Regions from separate parts of the Bacillus sp. YH3-2-B2 genome, predicted to be linked through region 2. Evidence: a T-box and tRNA genes for the amino acid it is inferred to sense, from the RefSeq annotation. Region 2 holds a T-box; the other holds one or more tRNA genes.

Region 1 (3,217 bases), on a different contig from region 2:
AAAGCATATTATCAAAATTCAGATAACGGGACGGTCATAAGCTCTGTTTCCCGAACGCCTTCTTCGGTATTAAAAACCCGATAACCCTTTGCGGTTTCCCGGGAAGAGACAGCCCGGAACAGCTGACCGTCTTTATAATGAAGCGCAGCGCCGTCATCAGCGGCATAGCCCGCCCTGAGTTTCTTTTCGGAAATCAGGCGGTGATACACCGGCCGGCGCTGAGACCCGCCAAGATGATGCTGTTTTCCCAAGCTTCACGAAGAATAAGGTCAAGCCCCCACTCTTTCCATAAGACAAGCATATTGCGCGTATTTCCGCCGCCGACATATATAATATCTTTCTTCATGAGAAAGGATCTGAGATCAGAACCCGGCGGTTTAAACAGCGACAAGTGATCCGGCTCACACCGCAGCTTTTGAAAGGCCTGATAAAACCTGCTGATATAATTCTCCGAATCTCCGCTTGCCGTCGGCAAAAAACAAACTTTCGGCTTTGACCGCGCCGACTGCTCTAAAATATACTGATCCAGCACAAGATGATCCGGCTCCATTGAAAACCCCCCGCCGCCCATTGTAATAATCTGCTTCAATGTCATCACCTCTTTTTTCTCAAGTATAACAGCTCATTAAAAAGGCGTTATCCCAATTTCGGATAACGCCTTCAAAAAGTATTTATTATCTGAAATACGCACCGTATAACATAACGGAGATCCCCGCGGCGATAATCGCCGGAACAAGCTTCGAACGGGCATACTTCACAACATTGATCCCCAACACCGTATTATCACTGAGGGGAGAAGCAAACCAAATGTTCCGCTCGCAAACACGGCCCCGATCGCTAATAATAAGCTGGTATGTAACTGAACCGCCAGCGTCCCAAGTCCCCCAGGATGACCCGATAAAATAGGATATAACAGCCCCCAGTATAAAAAGAGACGGCGCAATAAACATATGAGGGATCCATGATGTTAAATGAGAAGTAACATATTTCGAGAATCCCAGATTTTCAGCTACTGCTGTTACGGCTCAAATCAGCGATAACATAATAATAACGTTGACCAATTCGTTTCCGTCCTTAATAAAATGGGTAACAAGCTCGCCTGCTGGAAAGCGCTGAAACATAAAAAGAGCAAATGCTGCAATAACCGCTGCCAATAATGCGCGCTTTTGAATGGCCGCCCCACCAGCTGAGAAACAGTGTTAATAGCAAAAACAGCCCGATCGGAAAGATTTAACTCCACGGCCGAATCGGTGTTTCCTTAATATAAGCACGGTGCGCCGAATCCAGCTCCTCCTGCTGCAGGTAACATGTTTTCACAAGCCTTGGAGGATATTTTCATACAACAAAAAAGGCTTCTACAATATGTAGAAGCCTTTGTATACCGGTGGCCGGGGTCGAACCGGCACTCCAGAAGGAACACGATTTTGAGTCGTGCGCGTCTGCCAATTCCGCCACACCGGCATATAATGCGTCGTGTTCAACCGACGTATATAAATATAACATGCATTTTATAAAGCGTCAATGGTTTTAGTAAAGTTTTTTCAAATGGTAATGCAGTATATACGATACAAGCAAGAAACTTATATTGATAGTCTTCACGCTTTTATTATATAAAAAAAAGCGACCTGCAATATGCAAATCACTCTCATATATGTTTTATAATAATAAAATTGATGACCAATTTAACATAATTCGCTCAAAGTTAAATTGGTGCCGAGGGCCGGACTTGAACCGGCACGGTAGTCACCTACCGCAGGATTTTAAGTCCTGTGTGTCTGCCAATTCCACCACCCCGGCAATAGAAAGGCGACACCCGGATTCGAACCGGGGATAAAGGTTTTGCAGACCTCTGCCTTACCACTTGGCTATGCCGCCGTAATTTGGAGCGGAAGACGGGATTCGAACCCGCGACCCCCACCTTGGCAAGGTGATGTTCTACCACTGAACTACTTCCGCAACATGTAAAAAGAACTTATTACATCTTATGCTGTTGTTTTTAAAAAAATGCAACTGGGCTAGCTGGATTCGAACCAACGCATGACGGAGTCAAAGTCCGTTGCCTTACCGCTTGGCTATAGCCCAATGATAATATGGGGCGATTGATGGGAATCGAACCCACGAGTGCCAGAGCCACAATCTGGTGCGTTAACCACTTCGCCACAACCGCCATAATCTGAAGATGAATAAATAATATAGTGGCAGGGGCAGTAGGAATCGAACCCACACCGGAGGTTTTGGAGACCTCTGTTCTACCGTTAAACTATGCCCCTATTTATAAAATGGTGGAGGGGGGCAGATTCGAACTGCCGAACCCTGAGGGAGCGGATTTACAGTCCGCCGCGTTTAGCCACTTCGCTACCCCTCCATCATTTAGAGTGCCGGCCAGAGGACTTGAACCCCCAACCTACTGATTACAAGTCAGTTGCTCTACCAATTGAGCTAGACCGGCAAATGGTGGCTCGGGACGGAATCGAACCGCCGACACACGGATTTTCAGTCCGTTGCTCTACCAACTGAGCTACCGAGCCTTTTTATAAATGGCGGTCCGGACGGGACTCGAACCCGCGACCTCCTGCGTGACAGGCAGGCATTCTAACCAACTGAACTACCGGACCATTTTTTTTGGTTGCGGGGGCAGGATTTGAACCTGCGACCTTCGGGTTATGAGCCCGACGAGCTACCGAACTGCTCCACCCCGCGATGATAATGGTGGAGGATGACGGGCTCGAACCGCCGACCCTCTGCTTGTAAGGCAGATGCTCTCCCAGCTGAGCTAATCCTCCATCATATAAGTGACCCGTACGGGATTCGAACCCGTGTTACCGCCGTGAAAGGGCGGTGTCTTAACCGCTTGACCAACGGGCCCTGGTATTTTTTCGTTTGTTATGTATTGATAATTAGTGGCGGAGAGCAAGGGATTCGAACCCTTGAGACGGGGTTACCGCCTACACGATTTCCAATCGTGCTCCTTCGGCCACTCGGACAGCTCTCCATAAATGGCTCCGCAGGTAGGATTCGAACCTACGACCGATCGGTTAACAGCCGATAGCTCTACCACTGAGCTACTGCGGAATGAAGTTTGCCTGGCGATGTCCTACTCTCACAGGGGGAAACCCCCGACTACCATCGGCGCTGAAGAGCTTAACTTCCGTGTTCGGCATGGGAACGGGTGTGACCTCTTCGCCATCATCACCAGACGTTTTAGTGACATGTATTA
Region 2 (10,144 bases):
ACGTGATGATTTTAGAAGCAGGCAATATCCAAAAAAGCTACGGAAACAAGCTGAATAAACAAGAGGTGCTGAAAGGAATTGATCTTCAGATTCACAAAGGGGAATTCGTCAGCATTATGGGCCCGTCAGGATCAGGGAAAACGACCCTTTTGAATGTGCTTTCCTCCATTGATAAAGTGAGCGCGGGCACCATTAAACTGAACGAGACGGAGATTACATCCATGAAAGAAAAACAGCTTGCCGAATTTAGAAAACGGCATCTCGGCTTTATTTTTCAGGATTATAATTTATTGGACACGCTGACCGTGAAGGAAAACATACTCCTGCCGTTATCCATTACGAAAATGTCTAAGAAAGAGGCGGACCTGCGATTTGCCGAGACGGCAGAGGAGCTTGGGATCTATGATTTGAGACATAAGTATCCGAGTGAAATTTCCGGCGGGCAAAAACAGCGGACGTCTGCCGCAAGAGCTGTTATTCACGAGCCGGGCATTATTTTTGCTGATGAGCCGACCGGAGCGCTCGATTCAAAGGCTGCCACGGATTTATTGAATAAACTCAGCCGTCTGAATCAAAAACGCCGCGCCACCATTGTGATGGTGACGCATGATCCGGTTGCCGCCAGCTATTCCGGACGTGTGGTTTTCATTAAAGACGGCCGTGTGTATACACAGCTGAATAAAGGCGGCCAGGACAGACCGGACTTTTTTCAGGATATTATGAAAACGCAAAGTGTATTGGGCGGGGTTCAGGCATGAGTATTCATCATTTGATCTTCCAGAACCTGAAAAAGAATATGAAAAACTATTATCTTTACGTTTTTGCGCTGGTGTTCAGCGCTGCCCTTTACTTCGCGTTTGTCACGATGCAATACGATCCGGCGCTTGATGAAATGAAAAGTTCCATAAAAGGAGCGGCGGCAATCCGGGCCGCCTCTGTACTGCTTGTGGCGATCGTTTCGGTATTTCTTTTATACGCCAACACCATTTTTATTAAACGGCGCGGCCGGGAAATCGGCTTATTCCGATTAATCGGAATGACGAAAATGCACATTTTCCGCATACTCAGCGCAGAAAATTTCATTTTGTATTTCGGATCGATTTGGATCGGTATTTTTGCCGGCTTTTCCCTCTCGAAATTATGTATGATGATGCTGTTTCATACAGTCGGTGTGAAAGCCTCTGTCTCACTGTTTTTTTCAAGCAAGGCGCTCGTTCAGACGTTAATTGTGTTCGGGGCAATTTACGTGCTGATTATGATGATGAATTACTTATTTATTAAACGGCAAAGCATTTTGTCTTTATTTAAAACCGCGTCATCGTCAGAAAGCGGCATAAGACGGCTTTCTTGGGTGCAGATGTTGATCGGCGTTGTCGGTATTGCGGCCATTATCGCCGGCTATGCCGTGTCCGCGGATTTATTCGGAGGCAGTTTTACGAGCATGAATGAACTGTTTTCGGCAATGGTGTTTATTCTAGGCTCGGTCATTATCGGAACCTATCTGTTTTATAAAGGTTCGGTCAGCTTTCTGGCAAATCTCATCCGGAAATCAAAAGGCGGGTATCTGAATGTCAGTGAAGTGCTGTCTTTGTCATCCATCATGTTCCGGATGAAGTCAAACGCCGTGCTGCTGACGATTATTACGACTCTTTCGGCGCTGGCAATCGGTTTACTGTCTTTAAGCTATATCTCGTACTACTCCGCGGAAAAATCGGCTGAGCAAAATACAGCTGCGGACTTTGCGTTTGATAACCAAAAGGAGACTGACTCATTTACCGCTTTATTGAAGAAAAACGGAATTGAACACAAAGTAAAAACAATCAAGACCATTCAAGCCGGTGTCAATATGAAGAACATCATAAACGGCGACATGAAAAGTTTTAAACAAGACCCGTCCAGCCTGGCGCTGCCGATTATAAGCGAGAAAGACGCAGAAGGGACGGAGCTTTCTGACGGAGAAGCCGTGTTTACCGGATATAATGATATGATGAAAAGATTTCTCGACCTGAAAACGTCAGGTTCCATTGATATAAACGGCAAAACGGATAAAATACCGCTGGCGTATAAGGGCTTGAAGAACGACTTCCTCCTGTCATATACATTTACAAGCGGAGGGCTGCCGACCGTTATCGTCACGCAGCAGGTATTCGACCGGATCGAGAAAGATATCGACCCGTCCATTCAGGGAAAATCAAATCGGTTCTTCGGCATTACACTCAAACGAGAAGAGGACATCCAAAAAGCTGATGGTCTGTTTCAGGCGCAGCACTATTCAGACGGCGCGCTTTCACAATTTGAAACGGCTGACACGCAAAAGAAAAACATGGGGCTGATCATGTTTATTGTCGGCTTTTTGGGATTAACCTTTCTGATCACCTCAGGCTGTATCCTTTATTTTAAACAAATGGGCGAGTGTGAGGATGAGAAGGCTGATTATACGATATTGCGGAAGCTCGGCTTCACAACGGGAGATCTGCTGAAAGGCATCCGCCGGAAGCAGGCGTATCATTTCGGAATTCCGCTCGTTCTCGGGCTGTTCCACAGCTATTTTGCCGTTCAATCAGGATGGTTTTTATTCGGAACGGAAGTGTGGACGCCGATGATCATCGTCATGGCGCTGTATACGCTGCTGTACTCCATCTTCGGCATGCTGTCGGTGCTGTATTATAAAAAGGTCATTCAATCCGCCTTGTAAAACAAGTTGAGAAGCCTCCGCATAAGCGGAGGCTTTTTTTGTATGAATAGAAGAAAGCGATTTTTAAAAGAATAGACATACGTCATTTTTTCGCACGGGGGAGCCTTATGCAGAAGTATTTTCAATTGAAATCTGAAACAGGGGCCTTTCATCTTTTTTCCAAGGAACACATTTTCACGCTGTTGATCATCGGATTGCTGGGGGCGGGCGTGATCGTATTCCGGAAAAAGCTCAACCAGAGCCGCATGATCCGCTATGTACTATTCATTCTCCTTGCCGTGTCGCAGATCAGCTATCATATATGGCTGCTTTGTCATCATGCATGGTCGCTGAAAACAGCTCTGCCGCTGCAGCTGAGCGACCTTTCCGTCTATTTGGCGATGCTGATGGTCATGACAAAAAGCAAAAAGCTGTTCGCCTTCCTCTATTTTGCCGGTTTGGGCAGCGCCGTACAGGCGATGGCAACACCTGATTTAGGGGCGTATTCTTTCCCGCATTTTCGGTATATCGTGTTTTTCGTCTCCCACGGCTCTGTTTTTCTCACCTGTCTATTCATGGCAGCTTCAGAAAGGTACAGGCCGTCGGCGCGCGGGCTGTGGGTATCGGTGCTGATCGTAAATCTGTACGGGGCGTGTGTCTTTTTTATTGATCGTGTGCTGAATGCAAATTATCTATATTTAATGAAAAAACCGAAGACCGCTTCGCTTCTGAATGTTTTCGGACCTTGGCCGTGGTATCTTCTATCAATGGAAGCGGCGGTGATATTGAGCTTTTTCATTCTGTATATTCCGTTTTGGCTGCTGAGGAAAAGAGCATGAAGCCGGTCTGTTTTTGCGAATCCAATCATTTGTAATTTTTTCAACATTCCGGCATTATTTTTTTCAGATTCTGATGTTGAAAAAAGACGTCCGCGGCGATAGAATGAATGTGCTATGATAACGTGATCGATACGGAGCCGCGGCTTGCGGTTTCCGTTTTTTCATGGGGTTTTTTATAGAGAGAGGGGGATCGGTATGCCGCGCGCTTTGAAGATATTAATCATCGGAATGTTTATCAATGTGACGGGCGCATCTTTTTTGTGGCCGCTGAATACGATCTATATTCATAATCATTTAGGGAAATCGCTGACTGTTGCGGGGATTGTTCTGATGCTGAATTCCGGGGCCAGTGTGGCGGGGAATTTATGCGGCGGATTTTTGTTTGATAAAATCGGCGGATTCAAATCCATTATGCTGGGCATTATGATCACATTGGCAAGTCTTCTCGGACTCGTTCTGTTTCACCAATGGCCCGTTTATATTTGGCTGCTCATCATTGTCGGCTTCGGTTCCGGTATCGTGTTTCCGGCCAGTTACGCCATGGCGGGAGCGGTATGGAAAGAAGGCGGGCGGAGAGCTTTTAATGCGATTTATGTAGCTCAGAACGCAGGTGTCGCCGTGGGCTCGGCACTCGGCGGGATGGTTGCAGCATACTCGTTTACGTACGTGTTTTTAGCCAATGCTTTGCTTTATGTGCTGTTTTTCCTTATCGTATTTTTCGGGTTTCGAAATATCAAAACCGGAAATGCGAGCCAGGTTTCTGTTCTGGACTACGAGCCTGTCAGCAGCAGAACGAAATTTACGGCGCTTCTCATATTGAGCGGCGGGTATGTTCTCGGGTGGATTGCCTATTCGCAGTGGTCCACAACCGTTGCGTCACATACTCAAAGCATCGGTATGCCGCTTTCATTATACAGTGTGCTCTGGACCGTAAACGGAATATTAATTGTCGCCGGACAGCCTCTCATAGGAGCTGTTCTGAAAAAATGGTCCGGCGCGTTAAAAACGCAGATGGTCATCGGCTTTTGTATTTTTATCGTTTCGTTCGGCGTGCTTCTTAGCGCCAAGCAATTTCCGATGTACCTCACCGCAATGGTGATTTTAACCGTCGGAGAAATGCTTGTCTGGCCTGCCGTGCCTACCATTGCCAATCAGCTTGCGCCTAAGGGGAAAGAAGGGTTTTACCAAGGATTTGTCAACAGTGCGGCGACGGGCGGCAGAATGATCGGGCCGCTCCTTGGCGGTGTGCTGGTTGATCAGTACGGCATGAGCGTGCTGCTGTTGATCCTGATGGTGCTTCTTGTTGTCAGCATCGCAGCGACGGTGCTGTACGACAAACGCCTGAAAACCGTTAATAAACAAAACGTCCAAGTGCGATGACGACATAAAAAATCCCGCTGTTTCGGCGGGATTTTTTTGTTTATACGACCGGAAGCACGTTGACGGCGTCCTTAACGTTTAAATATGTCTTTAATGAAGAAAAGCTGGCATCAAGCTGATTCATTCTCATGGCGAGGGAAGGCTTGATACCCGTGATAATCAGTTCTGTGCCGATTAATTTAAGCAGGTGGTGCAATTTGAAAATCCGGTCTGCGGTCTGTTCGTTTACCTCGGCCAAACCTGATAAGTCTATAATTAAGTAATCATCTTTAGATGCGGTTAATATGTCCGTCAAAGTTGTCACAATTGAATCAAATCGTTCTTCCGTTAAGTTTCCCACTAACGGCAAGGCGGAGATGCCGTTTCGGATCGGAACAATCGGTGTTGAAAGCGTCGTGATTTCTGTGAGGGAATCCTCAAGGAGCTTTTCGTATTCTTTCTGCTCTGTAATGTCTTTTTGAAAACCGACAAAATAGAGCTTGTCTTCAACATACAGAGGATCAATGTTGAGTTCATTCCAAAACGGGGTGCCGTCTTTTTTGATATTTTTCAGCCGCACCGTGATCTTTTCTTTCTGGTTTAAGCTCTTTCTTATTTTCGCGACTTGTTGACGGTCGGTTTCTTTGCTTTGCAGAAATCTGCAGTTCTTACCTAATATCTCTTCGGAAGAGTAGCCTGTCATATCCATAAATCCCTGATTTGTATATATGATGGGATTGTCCTCAAGAGAGGGGTCTGTAATCACCACGCCGATGCGTGCGTGATCAAGCGCCTTTTTGATAAGCTCCAGCTGCTCCAGTTTTCCGGATACATTTGAGTCAGCCATGTAAAACCCCCTTTTGGCCGTAAAGCTGCGCGCTTTTTTCAGCCGTTGTTTCTCCCCTTTTTAAATGAATCTACAGTAACCGTAGCATAACATATGTTCTGATTCAAGCAGCCGAAGTTTGCAATTTGTCATTCGGGCTTGTCCTCATATACACTGAATATATAAGGGGAAGGCACATCATCGCTAAGTAAGTGACTAGGTCATTGTCACTGGGTGAAAAATGAATCTAATGCATCAAGCTTACCGATCATGTGTTCACATATAATGGAAGAAACAAGCTTTTTACATTCCTGTTCAATCGCCGGTATGTAGATATCGAAAATCATCGTATTCGTAAGGGGGCTGGATGGCCTGAAGTCGCTTTACTAAATAAGGGCTTTAGGAAGGTGATGAAGATGCTGCATCAGGTAATAATTGCTTGTGTAATTGGAGGCATCATGGGGGTTCTCGGCCATGTGAAAAAGAGAGGCAGGCTGGAGAAACCCAGAATGACAAAGCGGTTTATCTATCTCGGTTTTTTGGAAGATGGTTTTATCGGAATGGCTGCTTCCATCTTACTTGTCTTATCCGCTGACCCCGATTCAGGAATTCAACTCGTCATCTTATCCATAATCGCAGGCTACGGCGGAGAAGCTGTTCTCAGGAGCTTTGATTTTGTCAGAGAACAAAACAGTGATTCGGCCGAAGCAAAACCACACCAGCAAAAAAATCCTCCATCAAAATAATATCCCCGCTCACGACCCGTTCCGGGTACATTCCCATTGTATACAAACCTGCTTGCACTTATGAACAGAATTCTATAAAATACAGGTAAGATTACGGTAGCGATAAGAACAGTGAAGAGGAGCAGTAAGAAGCAGATTTCGCACTCAGAGAGTTGACGGCCGGTGCAAGTCAATCAAGTCTGTTTCCGAACTCGCCTCAGAGTTGCAGCGGCAAAACCGCTGACGCATAACTGCGTTAAAAGTATCAAGTGAGTGCGGCTTAAAACCGCGCTAACGAGGGTGGTACCGCGGGAAACAAAAATCTCTCGTCCCTTTTAGGGATGAGGGAGTTTTTTTTAGTTTTAGAATAATCTGAATATAATCTTCCTCATCCCGTCAATACTTGGACTACATACGCCGTATTCAATCAGAAGGAGGTTTTTACGTTGAGTTTTCAGCACGAAAAAATAGAAAAGAAATGGCAGAATTACTGGTTGGATCATAAAACGTTCGCCGTCAGTGAAGAGAATGACAAGCCGAAGTTTTACGCGCTTGACATGTTTCCGTATCCTTCAGGAGCCGGCCTTCATGTCGGACATCCGGAAGGCTATACGGCAACCGATATCCTTTCTCGCATGAGACGCATGCAAGGGTACAATGTGCTTCATCCGATGGGATGGGACGCGTTCGGGCTTCCTGCCGAGCAATACGCGCTTGACACGGGAAATGATCCGGCTGAGTTCACAAAACAAAATATAGATAATTTCCGCCGCCAGATCCAATCACTCGGATTTTCTTATGATTGGGATCGTGAAATCAATACGACTGATCCGGACTATTACAAGTGGACGCAATGGATCTTCACCAAGCTGTACGAAAAAGGGCTCGCATACGTAGACGAAGTGCCGGTCAACTGGTGCCCGGCGCTCGGAACGGTGCTTGCGAACGAAGAAGTCATTGACGGCAAAAGCGAGCGGGGCGGCCATCCGGTTGAACGCCGCCCGATGAGACAATGGATGCTGAAAATCACCGCTTATGCGGACAGGCTTCTTGAAGATTTAGAAGAACTTGACTGGCCTGAAAGCATTAAAGACATGCAGCGCAACTGGATCGGACGCTCAGAAGGCGCAAACGTGCATTTCGCGATCGACGGCACTGATGACACGTTTACGGTGTTTACGACAAGACCGGACACGCTGTTCGGCGCGGCTTATGCCGTACTGGCTCCTGAGCATGAGCTTGTGGAGGCCATCACGACGCCTGAACAAAAAGAAGCGGTAGACGCTTATGTTAAAGAAGTTCAGGCGAAAAGTGACCTGGAACGGACGGATCTTGCGAAAACAAAAACGGGCGTCTTCACAGGTGCATATGCCGTAAACCCTGCAAACGGGGAAAAGCTGCCGATCTGGATAGCGGATTATGTCCTCGCCTCTTACGGAACGGGCGCTGTAATGGCCGTGCCGGCGCATGACGAACGGGATTTTGAATTCGCCAAAGTGTTCAGCCTGCCTGTCAAAGAAGTCGTAAAAGGCGGAAACACGGAAGAAGAAGCGTACACGGGAGACGGAGAACATGTCAATTCCGGCTTTCTGAACGGACTGAATAAAGCGGAAGCGATTGAAAAAATGATCGCCTGGCTTGAAGAAACGAAAAACGGTGAGAAAAAAGTGACATACCGTCTGCGTGATTGGCTGTTCAGCCGCCAGCGCTATTGGGGCGAGCCGATTCCGGTCATTCATTGGGAAGACGGCACGTCAACAGCCGTTCCGGCGGAAGAGCTGCCGCTGATTCTGCCGAAAACCGATGAGATCAAACCGAGCGGAACAGGTGAATCACCGCTTGCCAACATTAAAGAGTGGGTGGAAGTCACTGATCCTGAAACGGGCAGAAAAGGCAGAAGAGAAACGAACACGATGCCGCAATGGGCGGGAAGCTGCTGGTATTTCCTCCGCTTTATCGACCCGAAAAATCCGGATCAGCTCGCTTCACCTGAGAAACTGGATAAATGGCTGCCCGTTGATATTTACATCGGAGGAGCGGAGCATGCCGTGCTTCACCTTCTGTACGCTCGTTTCTGGCATAAATTCCTCTATGATATCGGTGTCGTGCCGACGAAAGAACCGTTCCAAAAGCTGTATAACCAAGGGATGATTCTCGGGGAAAACAATGAAAAAATGAGTAAATCCCGCGGAAACGTCGTCAATCCGGATGAAATTGTAGCGTCTCACGGAGCAGATACGCTCCGCCTGTACGAAATGTTTATGGGGCCGCTTGATGCATCTATCGCCTGGTCTGAATCAGGCCTTGACGGAGCGCGCCGCTTCCTTGACCGCGTATGGCGTTTGTTTATCGAGGAAAACGGCGAGCTGACGGGTAAAGTGACAGAAGGCGCGGGCGAAACTCTTGAGCGCGTCTATCATGAAACGGTCATGAAAGTGACAGAAAACTTCGAAGCCCTTCGTTTTAACACGGGCATTTCTCAGCTGATGGTCTTCATTAATGAAGCTTACAAAGCGAATGAACTGCCGAGAGAATATATCGAAGGTTTTGTGAAGCTGCTTTCTCCTGTTGCGCCGCATTTGGCGGAAGAACTGTGGGAAAAACTCGGCCACGAAGGTTCGATTGCATATGAGGCTTGGCCTGCTTATGACGAATCAAAACTGGTGGACGATGAAGTGGAAATCGTCGTCCAGCTGAACGGAAAAGTAAAAGCGAAATTAATGGTTCCGGCTGATGCTGATAAAGCAGCGTTAGAACAGCTCGCACAAGCTGACGAAAAAGTAAAAGAGCAGCTTGAAGGAAAAACGATCCGAAAAATCATTGCCGTACCGGGCAAGCTTGTCAATATCGTGGCAAACTGACCGGACGAAGCCCCCTCTCTTACAGAGAGGGGCTTTTTTATCAGGCCTCTATCATAGAAATTGCACCGCGGGCTTTGGTATACTTAACACCATAAAGATGAATGGGAGTGTCACGCATTGAAAATAAATGAAATCAGCACAGCCGCACTGGAAGAAAAATTAAAAGCGGGAGAAGAGCTGTATCTGATTGATGTCAGAGAAGACGAAGAAGTTGCCGAAGGAATGATTCCGGAGGCCGTTCATATCCGCATGGGGGACATCCCTGAGAAGATGGATGCGTTAGACAAGGACAAGGAATATGTATTTATCTGCCGTTCCGGAAAAAGAAGCATGAACGTTTGTATGTATTTACATGAGCAGGGCTTCCGTACAGTTAATGTTGAAGGCGGCATGCTGGAGTGGGAAGGTGAAACAAAGCCGAAGAAATAACGCTTTGAAGTGAAAGAAGAAAAGGGACGTGCGTCTTTTTCTTCTTTTTTTATAAAAAAACGGGAGGCGAATCAGGTGAAACCGATGATCCGCGCGATGAAAACAAACGATATCAAACAGGTCCGGCAAGTCGCAGAACGAAGCTGGCATCATACGTATGAAGGGATTATTCCCAGACACATTCAGGATCAGTTTCTCGAATCCGCCTATCAGGATGAGATGATGGAACGCCGGCTCTTGCATTCTTTGTTCTTTGTGGCAGAAGAAGAGGGGCGAGTGCTCGGTTTTGCAAATGTCACCCCGGTTCAAAAAGACGGAAATGCGGAGCTGACCGCCATCTATATTGACCCGGATTGCCAGGGAAGCGGGATAGGCACGGCACTTCTTAAAGAATGCATCAGGCAGTCCGGCGGGGTAAAAAAGCTTTATGT

Evidence for each region. The T-box of region 2 lies ahead of leuS (leucine--tRNA ligase). A T-box ahead of a tRNA ligase gene usually reads a tRNA of that ligase, here a tRNA-Leu.
Region 1: it has a tRNA-Leu gene. The T-box ahead of leuS (leucine--tRNA ligase) is inferred to sense a tRNA for this amino acid. The anticodon was not compared.

The regions. Positions count from the first base shown of each region.
Region 1 covers NZ_JBSJQE010000001.1:207-3,423, reverse strand. The annotation lists partial or broken gene ACWJJX_RS00100 (Type 1 glutamine amidotransferase-like domain-containing protein) at 12-589, opposite strand; gene ACWJJX_RS00095 (hypothetical protein) at 675-959, opposite strand; tRNA gene ACWJJX_RS00090 (tRNA-Leu) at 1,380-1,461, opposite strand; tRNA gene ACWJJX_RS00085 (tRNA-Leu) at 1,709-1,797, opposite strand; tRNA gene ACWJJX_RS00080 (tRNA-Cys) at 1,805-1,875, opposite strand; tRNA gene ACWJJX_RS00075 (tRNA-Gly) at 1,882-1,956, opposite strand; tRNA gene ACWJJX_RS00070 (tRNA-Gln) at 2,011-2,082, opposite strand; tRNA gene ACWJJX_RS00065 (tRNA-His) at 2,092-2,167, opposite strand; tRNA gene ACWJJX_RS00060 (tRNA-Trp) at 2,197-2,270, opposite strand; tRNA gene ACWJJX_RS00055 (tRNA-Tyr) at 2,281-2,365, opposite strand; tRNA gene ACWJJX_RS00050 (tRNA-Thr) at 2,377-2,449, opposite strand; tRNA gene ACWJJX_RS00045 (tRNA-Phe) at 2,453-2,528, opposite strand; tRNA gene ACWJJX_RS00040 (tRNA-Asp) at 2,539-2,615, opposite strand; tRNA gene ACWJJX_RS00035 (tRNA-Met) at 2,624-2,700, opposite strand; tRNA gene ACWJJX_RS00030 (tRNA-Val) at 2,708-2,783, opposite strand; tRNA gene ACWJJX_RS00025 (tRNA-Glu) at 2,794-2,865, opposite strand; tRNA gene ACWJJX_RS00020 (tRNA-Ser) at 2,902-2,992, opposite strand; tRNA gene ACWJJX_RS00015 (tRNA-Asn) at 2,998-3,072, opposite strand; rRNA gene rrf (5S ribosomal RNA) at 3,082-3,197, opposite strand.
Region 2 covers NZ_JBSJQE010000003.1:881,375-891,518, reverse strand. The annotation lists gene ACWJJX_RS14630 (ABC transporter ATP-binding protein) at 3-758, shown strand; gene ACWJJX_RS14625 (FtsX-like permease family protein) at 755-2,695, shown strand; gene ACWJJX_RS14620 (YwaF family protein) at 2,803-3,513, shown strand; gene ACWJJX_RS14615 (MDR family MFS transporter) at 3,709-4,893, shown strand; gene ACWJJX_RS14610 (STAS domain-containing protein) at 4,934-5,719, opposite strand; gene ACWJJX_RS14605 (DUF4257 domain-containing protein) at 6,109-6,444, shown strand; T-box leader at 6,547-6,760, shown strand; gene leuS (leucine--tRNA ligase) at 6,870-9,284, shown strand; gene ACWJJX_RS14595 (rhodanese-like domain-containing protein) at 9,402-9,713, shown strand; gene ACWJJX_RS14590 (GNAT family N-acetyltransferase) at 9,798-10,144, shown strand, end outside.